2 regions of the Paenibacillus sp. EC2-1 genome follow, and region 1 is predicted to be linked to the other one. Evidence: riboswitches for the same ligand, from Rfam matches in the RefSeq annotation. Region 1 holds a riboswitch; the other holds the start of a gene.

Region 1 (4,944 bases):
CTTTTTTGCATCACGAGGATAGAACAATTCGAAAACGAGGTGTGCAACATGAGATCTACTATCCAGAACAAGATTAAATTCAAAATGACAATTGGGAGGAAGTTAATCGGCTCTTTCCTCATTATTGCTCTTTTGTTAGGGGTTACAGGTTCAATAGCCTCTATCTATCTAAAGAAAATAGATACCCTGAATACCGATGTAGTCGACAGACGAACTATTATTTTATCGAATGTATTAAATACACAAGTGAATATTTCAAAGGAAAATAGTTTGATTCGAGCATACATCATTACAAGTGATGAATCTTTTCTAGTTAAACTAGAGAAGGCTTATGCGGATGCAAGTCAGTTAATTCAGGATACAATCTCATTAAGTCAATCGGCCCAATTTAAAAAGAGCTTGCAAGAACTGGATCAAGGAAACCAAGAGTTTAAAGAAAAGTATGATGAATTGATACAAATGATCCAATCGAAGAAATCATCTGATCAGATATTGGATTATTTTATTGCAGAAGTATTTCCACGTGGTATAGAACTGGACCCGATGGCTGAGAATCTGGCAAACGAACAGTTAAATGCAATGAAGGAAGCAAGTGAGGAAAGTACACAGCTTGTAAATCATGCCGTTACCAATGTGGCTGTAGTTAGTATTTTTGCTTTTGTTTTTGCTGTATTGTTCGGTTATATTTGTTCACGAATGATATCAAAACCGATAGTAACTATAGCAAAAGCTGTAGAGGAAATTGCGTTAGGTAACTTAACAGTAGAAGATATCAAGTTGAAGAATAAAGATGAAATCGGAGTATTGGCTCGTTCATTTAATCAGATGAAAGATAACCTCCAGAGATTAGTGCACAAGATTCGCATTAGTTCGGAGCATGTAGCATCTTCCTCCGAGGAGCTTACCGCAAGTTCAGAGCAATCCAGCAAGGCATCCGAAGCGATATCGATGACGATTCAAGAAGTATCCACAAATGCGGAAATGCAATCTCGAAATGTAGATGATAGTCTCCAGGCTATTCACGAAATGTCCTCTGGCGTACAGCAAATTGCTTCAAATGCACAAATGACATCATCTCTTACGATAGCAACGGCTCAAAAAGCTTTAGAGGGTAATCAGTCTATCCAGTCAACCGTTAGCCAGATGGATTCGATACAAAACACGATGCATCATTTAGCTAATGCTGTAACAGAGATGCAGGAGCAATCGAAAGAAATTGAAATGATTGTTGATGTAATAACAGAAATCTCAGCTCAAACGAATCTGCTATCACTAAATGCGGCTATAGAAGCTGCCAGAGCAGGAGAACAAGGACGAGGTTTTGCAGTGGTTGCAGGGGAGGTTCGAAAGTTAGCGGAACAATCTTCCCAGTCGGCTGGGCAAATTGCAGAGTTAGTTACAACGATTAATCAGCGTACATTCCAACTGGTAGAGAAGACGGAAGTTGGAGTGAGGGAAGTTAGTGATGGAATTCAAGTCGCACATTCTGCGGGTCAACTATTCGAGTTCATAAAAAATGATATCGATGAGGTCTCTAATCAGATTCAGGAGATATCGACCGCTTCACAGCAGATCTCTATGAATACAGAACAAGTCGTAGATGCGATTGGGTTCATATCAGAGGGCTCCAAAACCGTTGCAGCAGAATCACAGAACTTAGCGGCATCGACGCAGGAGCAACTGGCTTCTATGGAGGAAATTACATCCTCTGCATCATCGTTATCTAATATGTCAGAAGAGCTGCACAATTTAATTGAAAAATTTAAAATTTAAAATGAACCATCGCTGTTCAGTATGAAACACAAGGTTGACGTCACAAAAGGGTAATGTTACCATTACCCTAATTTCATAAAGAGTAAGCTCTATGTGTTGCATTCACGCATTGCTTACTTGGAAGTCCACTAGGGGCGCCTGTTATAGGCTGAGATAAAGCGATTTCGCTTTGGTCCCTTTGCACCTGATCTGGGTCATGCCAGCGTAGGAAAGTGGTAACGAATTCAATCTTTGTGTGTTCATGAATTCAGAACCGTTCTGTGCTGGAACGGTTCTTTATGTATTTAACCGTTCCTCCATTAGAACCGGGCTCTATTCATCTACCCCCTAGTGACTTCCTTATATGACATAAGGAGGTCTTTTTTGTGCTCAATTAATGAGGGAATGGAAGGGCGTAATCATCGATCACACACGAACTAGGAGGAGAACAATGGAGAATATACTTGAGATTGGCGGCGTAAAGCTGACCAACCGACTATTGGTAGGAACGGGGAAATATGCAGACCACAAAGAGATGAACGCAGCCATTACGGCTTCTGGGACACAGGTCGTTACCGTTGCTGTAAGAAGAGTAGATCTGGACGGTTCCGAGGAGAACATTCTGAATGACATTCCTGACAATGTACAGTTAATGCCCAATACTTCGGGGGCAAGAACGGCGGATGAGGCTATACGTATTGCAAGATTAGCAAGAGCATGCGGGATGAGCAATTGGATTAAGATTGAGGTTATCTCGGATCAGAAATACTTGCTTCCGGATAATGCGGAGACGATTAAAGCAACGGAGGTGCTAGCTAAAGAAGGCTTCGTTGTTCTTCCTTACATGAGCCCTGACCTCATGGCAGCTAAAGCCTTGGTGAATGCAGGTGCTGCTGCTGTAATGCCGCTCGGAGCGCCAATTGGCACAAACCGAGGCATCCGAATGAAAGAGATGATCCAGATTCTAATAGATGAGATTTCTGTTCCTATTATCGTGGATGCAGGGATCGGTAAGCCATCCGAGGCAGCGGAGGCAATGGAGATGGGAGCAGATGCGGTATTGGTCAATACGGCGATTGCTACAGCGAAAGATCCGGTTGGTATGGCGCAAGCTTTTGACTTGGCCGTGAAGTCTGGGCGCATGGGGTACCTGGCAGGACTTGGACGGATGCTAAGTAGCAGAGCAGAGGCCTCGTCCATTCTAACTGGATTTTTGGACTAAGAGGGAGAGATGAAATGAGCTTTTATGATATATACACCCAAGTCAAAGAGTGGCCGTTCGAGCGTTTCACGCAGGCTGTAAGTAACAAGGATGTAGAGAGAGTTTTAGGGAAGGATCGGCTAACCAATGAGGATTATTTGACGTTATTGTCTCCTGCGGCAGAACCTTATATAGAAATCATGGCACAACAAGCACATGAGCGAACCGTACAGCATTTTGGCCGAATCATTCAATTATATCAGCCTCTTTATTTGAGCGATTACTGTGTGAATACTTGTAAGTATTGCAGCTTCAGTATAGATAACGAGTTCCCAAGGCGTAAGCTGACGATGCTCGAGGTGGAGCAAGAAGCTAGGGCAATAAAGGCTAAAGGAATAAAGCAGATCATTCTGTTAACAGGGGAATCTCGCATTCATTCTTCAGTACAATATTTGAAGGACTGTGTGGATGTATTAAAGCATCATTTTGCTTCTATTGCGATTGAAATTCAGCCGCTGGATGTGCCGGATTATCAGGAACTCGTGAATGCAGGAATTGACGGTCTCACTGTATATCAAGAGGTTTATGACGAAGAGATCTATAAGGATATACATGTTAAAGGACCGAAACGAAACTATCGTTATCGCCTGGATGCACCGGAGAGAGGATGCCAGGCAGGGATGCGAGCAGTTAATATCGGAGCACTACTCGGGCTAAGCGATTGGCAAAAAGAAAGCTTCATCACAGGACTTCATGCAGCCTATCTACAAAATAAATACTTGGGGACTGAAATCTCTGTATCCTTTCCACGGATGCGTCCTCATGCTGGGGAGTATCAGCCAAGTGTCATCGTCACGGACCGTAATCTAGTGCAAGCTATGCTGGCTCTTCGTCTGTATCTGCCGAGAGCGGGTATTACAATTTCCACAAGGGAGGAGCCTAGATTGCGGGATCATCTTATCCCACTCGGGGTTACTAAAATGTCCGCTGCCTCTAGCACGGTTGTTGGTGGTTATTACAATCCGAGTGCAGAGGAGCCTGCCCAAAGCCAATTTGAAATCTCAGATGAACGATCTGTAGCAGATATTAAGGCTCTGCTTAGAGAAAAAGGGTATCAGCCGGTCATTAAGGATTGGCAAATGGTATAGCGGGGAGCTTGTTCAGTGGAAATTCATTTGATATCAAGTGGAAGGCAAGCGTTGAATCAGTTTGCATGTATAGCAAGCAAAGTAGAACCATACGTCCGTTATATCCATCTGCGTGAAAAGTCACGCACAGCCAAAGAACTTATGAGTGGAATTCATCATCTAACAGATCAAGGGGTACCGTTATCTAAGATCATCATCAATGATCGCGCCGACGTTGCCCATGTAGCCGGGGCATGTGGTGTGCAGTTGGCTTACCATAGCTTATCACCGCGTGAGGTGAAGAAGGTGTTTCCAGTGTTGAAAGTTGGACGGTCTGTACATTCTCTAGAGGAAGCCAGGCGGGCTTGTGAGGAAGGAGCAGATTATATCTTGTATGGACATATTTTTGCTACCGGATCTAAGCCTGATCTGAAGCCCAGAGGACTTAAGGAGCTAACTCGTATCGTTGATGCTCTAACTGTCCCAGTCATTGCGGTTGGTGGCATCAAGCCAGAACATGTGGCTGCTATAACAGCAACCGGTGCTAGCGGATTTGCCGTAATGACTGGAATTACAGAGGCACATGACCCACTACTTGCCATTCAATCTTATCTGGAAGGGAGGTCTTTACAAAAATGATTCAGGTAAATGGTAAAACAGCAGTACTTACCGAAGACATACATACCGTTTCCGATCTACTTGTGCATTATCAGCTTAACCCCAAGCTTGTGATCGTTGAGCAGAACGGGCAGATTGTAGAGAAGGAAGCGTATGGGATTACGATAGTTCAAGATGGAGACAAGATCGAGCTCGTACATTTTGTTGGTGGGGGCTGAGTTCTAGCTAAGAAGAGAGGGTAAGCAT
Region 2 (4,944 bases), 1.2 Mb from region 1:
AGCATGGCCCCCCTTAATCACTACAATCTTCGCTCCTAGATCACGAATACGTTGCGCTGCTTCACGGCGATCCTGCATTGAACGTATTTTCATCCCCGCTAGCACTTCGGCTTCCGGAATATTCGGGGTAACGATGAATGCCAAAGGAAGCAGTTCCTCCTTCAGCGCCTGAACTGCTTCTGCCCGAAGCAGCTCTGCCCCACCTTTGGCAATCATCACCGGGTCGACAACGACATGAACCCATCCGAATTTCCGAATCTGCTCAGCCACTGCGCAGATGAGAGGCGGACTAAACAGCATTCCTGTCTTTATTGCATTCACGCCAAGATCTAGTCCCACTGCCTCTATCTGCTCGGCTACCGCTTCCGGAGGAAGTGGATAAACCCCATGAACACCCAAGGTGTTCTGTACCGTTACCGCAGTAATGGCAGACATGCCGAATACATCAAGCTCTTGAAATGTCTTCAAATCTGCCTGAATACCAGCCCCGCCACCGCTATCTGAGCCTGCAATCGTTAGCGCTCTTGGAATCCTATTACGGGTCATCGTGTATCACCTGTTCCAGCTACCTCTTCTTCTCGGATCGTGGAATATCCTGACAGGGAACCGGGATGCAGCTTCGCTAACTCATCAATAAAAGCAACTTGAAAGCTACCAGGTCCAACATCTGAGGTGAGTTCTGCCGCGCGAGCAGCGGCTGCTCCATAGAAAGCAAGCCCGGCTGCGCCTGATAACATAAGATCCGGCTCTATGGCTGCAAAAGCCCCTAATACAGAAGTTAATAGACAACCCGCTCCGGTTACTTTTGTGAGCAGCTCATGGCCCCCACTTATAACCCGTACGGTCGTACCATCTGTGATGACATCCTCTTCTCCCGTAATGACAACCGTTGTCTTCAACTCCTGTGCTGCTCGAATGGCTAGACTCACATGACTTTCACCCGTACTGCCACCGCCATCCACGCCTTTAATCTCCCGCGATTCGCCGACAAGATGAGCAACTTCGGCCGCATTCCCCCGTACAAGCGAAATCTGAACCTCCTTCAAGATACGCAGCGCTGACTCCGTTCGAAACGTTGTAGCTCCCGCACCTACAGGGTCCAGCAGAACCGGCACCCCATGCGCATTCGCTGAACGACCCGCGATAATCATGGCATCCACCAATTCACGAGACAATGTTCCAATGTTCAGCACCAGCGCCCCTGCGATTTTTGCCATATCGGCAACCTCATCGGGTGAATACGCCATAACAGGGGATGCACCTAACGCATAAAGACCATTTGCCGTAAAATTAGTCACCACCACATTCGTCATATTATGTACAAGCGGTTTATGCTGCTGCACCTTCCCTAATAACTCGGAAACCTCTTTATCTAACATCACACTCATCAGCCTCACTTTGTCGTTATGATGATGGAATACACTAAGAATTCACAGAACAGATCGCCTGCATCTGAACCGGCCACTCTTCCTGACGGTAAGCCATATCCCAGAACAAATACTCTAGCTGACAGCTAAGCATGAAATGCTCAGTCATGCGTGAACGCTCAGCAGCCGTGGCCTCCAAGGCCCAAGCATCTAGTTCATTGCAGAATTTAACGGTCGCACCATCCGCACGGTTACCATAGAATGTAATCCATTCATAGAACGGGTGAGACTCATCTGGATTAACCTCCTTCATCAGCTTTTGCCCAATCTCAAGATACGTCCATGGACAAGGTAGCAGCACCGCCATAATCTCACCCAGACTGCCTTCGTGAGCCACTGTCAACATATGGCGTATATAATGATGCGCTGACGGAGCCAGTGGATACCCCTGCATATCCTCATACCTAACCCCTGCCTCATGACAAAAATTCTGATGTGGATGTACCTCGCTATGTAGAATAAATGATATCTGTTCATTAAATACAGCAATCTCTTCTCTTGTCGTGCATTTAGAAATGGCAATCCCATAAATCCGCATGTATGCATTCAAATATTCATAATCCTGTTTGATATAATGAACCAGCTGTTCCTTCGTTAGCTTACCTTCTGCAATTCCTCTCACAAAGGGATGTTCAAATATGGCCTGAAAAATACCGTCCGCCTGTTGACGGAGCTCTTGTGTGAAACTCATAAGTCTTCCACCTCCAATTTTTTTGAAGAGCAGAAAGTCCCGTAAGAGTAACCACTTTCAGTGGACGCCAAAAAAAGCCGCCCCGAAAGCTGGAGCGGCTTCATCTATTTCAATCATTGCATAAGGATAAGGCAATAATGATATGACCGACTCCACTTTCCTACGCTAGTATGAACTAGATCAGGTTCAAAGGGTCCAAGATACTCTCTTGTCTCAGCCGCCAACGGCTCCCCTAGTGGACTTTCTATTCTATTGTCAATTACTGTACACAGGATTGGGATAGATGTCAAACGAACAAACTCCTAATCTATTCCTCCCCTTCTTTAATATAAGCTAATAGCTCCAACACAATTTCTGCTACCGCATCCTCTTTCGGTAGTTGGATAAATTGACTGGCTCTCACAATATCCTCCTTAAATAAATCGATAAGCTGTATCATCGCATCTGGATCATTATGCTGCGCTGCTTCTAGCAATGCTAGAAACTCACGGTCTGTGATAACTGGTTGATCATTCTTCGTTTCCATCGGTTCACCGCCTGTTGACTTATATTCAGCTCGCGTGCTACTTCGGATTCCGTCTGATCCTGTATGTACAGTTTATAAATAATGATCTTGCCTTGAGGGGGAAGTGTATTTATCAGCTGTTCAACCAACATTCTGTTCTCAGCTTGATCTGTAAAGTTCACTTTCGTATACATGCGTTCAAGATCATAGAAGGTACACTCCCGTCTCTTCAACGTCTTGGCGCGATATTGAATCCTCCAGCCAATCCGGTGGACCTCTCCCTGAACTCGCTCAAAAGCCGTCTGACCTGTATTCAATTCTTCATCCACTCCATTCTGTTAAGTTGCAAAGATAGACTATCATCACCAAAATATAAGAACATTTGTTCTGTTTATTCTATACAATACCACTTTTTATGGTGTTTGTAATGTTGATTTATGAATTTTCTAAGGTCATTTGAAAGTTGTTCTATATAGAAAAATGATTATTTTTCAAAAAAATAATTCTAGTGGTTGTATTTTCTATGTAACAATTACCTATATAGGTGAAGGCACCTAACAATAAAGAAACGAGATGAACTTGGGAAGAGGTTCATATCGATTCTTCACTTCCCTTTTGTATACGGCCTTTCATACTATAAACGAGGGAGTTGTATGGATATGAATATGAAAAAAGTTCTGTATGTACCTTTAGATGATCGACCGGTAAACCTAGATGATGTGATTGTTCAAGGAAGATCCGCTGGCATTGAAGTGATTACGCCATGCTTGGAGGATATCAAGAACCGAATGGACTCTCAGAAGACCGATTCAGACAATACACTCCTAAGCACATCTTCGCCTACATTCGGTAACACAACCAACATTCGCAAGTTCATTCTCGATCATGCAGCAGAGGTTGATGGCTTTATTATCTCAGCAGATATGCTCGCGTATGGAGGACTCATTGGGAGCAGAAGATTACGTACCCACGGCGGTTCAGCCTACCCAGACTATGATCCTGCAACAACCCACTTACTGGATACCATTCGACAGGTGAAAAAGGCTCATCCTCGCAAACCCATGTATGTGCTTGACACCATTATGAGGCTCGCTACCACAACGTATGTAGAGAATGTGTTCCAGAATGCTTACGATGAATCCCGCAGTTTCATGAAACAACCGAGAAAGAGCGTAGATGAGCTCAGTGAGATTTTAGAAGGTTATGATACGAAACCTGATGGCACTCTTTATGAGGAAACGGTCACTTTTAATAAAGAGCATTACTATGATGCTCGCAGACACAAATTCAAATCGAATGTGTACATTCTGGATCGATTAGCACAGTTCGATTATATTGACTTCCTGGCCATCGGTGTGGACGACTCTTCCACCCAAGGTGTTCAAGCGAATGAAATCGATTATGTAGAAGGAATGATCACAGAATCTTTTGGCGGCGAGAATGGTCAAAGTCCTGAACGTGCGATTATACTGCCAGACGCGGATGGTTTAGGGCATTCACTCATGGCCAGAATGGCGCAAGAACTGTTACGTATAGAGGAGAAACCGAAATATTCTGTGCTTTATTTTGGACGAGATGGATCTACAATTATCAACCCATATGAGTACATGAGTGTACACCAGAATATTCAGCATCATGTTGATATCATAGGCGGTCAGCTCGTTGAGGACTCCCCGGAAGTAAAAGTTGATGTGGAGATTATTGCGATTACTGATAAGGACGAAGTACCGAACGCGGTAAGCCGAATTGAAGTTAATGGATTGAATCAGATGCCCACGGTTGTCATTGATTTCGTAGGTGGAGGTGCGGCGAATGCAGTCGTCACCGAAGCACTGCTCGAAAGTTCATATACAGGACAGATTCTCGGGTATAGTGGGTGGAATACCGCAGGGAACAAGATCGGTATTGCCCTAGGAATGGCACAAGCCAGATATGCATTTCTCATCACAGAGAAAAAGGCGCCTGCACTAAATAAAGCTGTAGATGCGCATGGATCACTGTTGTTCAAACGTTTCTTGAAAGACTACTACTACAAGACGCTGACGATTGGCGAGATTCGGCAGTACTCGAGAGCCAATGCCCTGTATACGAACATCCCTTATGCAGATGGTAATTTTCTTTTGTTTAATTCGGAGAGCGACTATGCTCATGTGGTTACTCTGTTGAGGGAACGGATGCAGACGCACACGAATACCTTGGCAGCCAAGAATGCTTTTCAGATTAGCCAATGCACATCATCTCACAACATCCGTCAAATCAAGAAAGCAAAATGGTCTTATGCCGAGTATGAAAGTGCAGCTTTATCCTATGAAAATCCAAGC

The links. Region 1 has a riboswitch for thiamine pyrophosphate ahead of ACK8P5_RS25130 (thiazole synthase). Riboswitches for the same ligand answer to the same signal wherever they lie in the genome.
Region 2: another riboswitch for thiamine pyrophosphate. It lies ahead of tenA (thiaminase II); the one in region 1 lies ahead of ACK8P5_RS25130 (thiazole synthase).

What each region holds. Positions count from the first base shown of each region.
Region 1 is NZ_CP186006.1:5,366,765-5,371,708, reverse strand. Features, by position in the region: gene ACK8P5_RS25135 (methyl-accepting chemotaxis protein) at 49-1,773, shown strand; TPP riboswitch at 1,894-2,001, shown strand; gene ACK8P5_RS25130 (thiazole synthase) at 2,204-2,974, shown strand; gene thiH (2-iminoacetate synthase ThiH) at 2,989-4,101, shown strand; gene ACK8P5_RS25120 (thiamine phosphate synthase) at 4,117-4,719, shown strand; gene thiS (sulfur carrier protein ThiS) at 4,716-4,916, shown strand; gene ACK8P5_RS25110 (thiazole biosynthesis adenylyltransferase ThiF) at 4,943-4,944, shown strand, end outside.
Region 2 is NZ_CP186006.1:1,109,343-1,114,286, reverse strand. Features, by position in the region: gene thiD (bifunctional hydroxymethylpyrimidine kinase/phosphomethylpyrimidine kinase) at 1-546, opposite strand, end outside; gene thiM (hydroxyethylthiazole kinase) at 543-1,379, opposite strand; gene tenA (thiaminase II) at 1,423-2,118, opposite strand; TPP riboswitch at 2,259-2,362, opposite strand; gene ACK8P5_RS05215 (hypothetical protein) at 2,426-2,644, opposite strand; gene ACK8P5_RS05210 (sigma factor-like helix-turn-helix DNA-binding protein) at 2,596-2,952, opposite strand; gene ACK8P5_RS05205 (DUF4127 family protein) at 3,283-4,944, shown strand, end outside.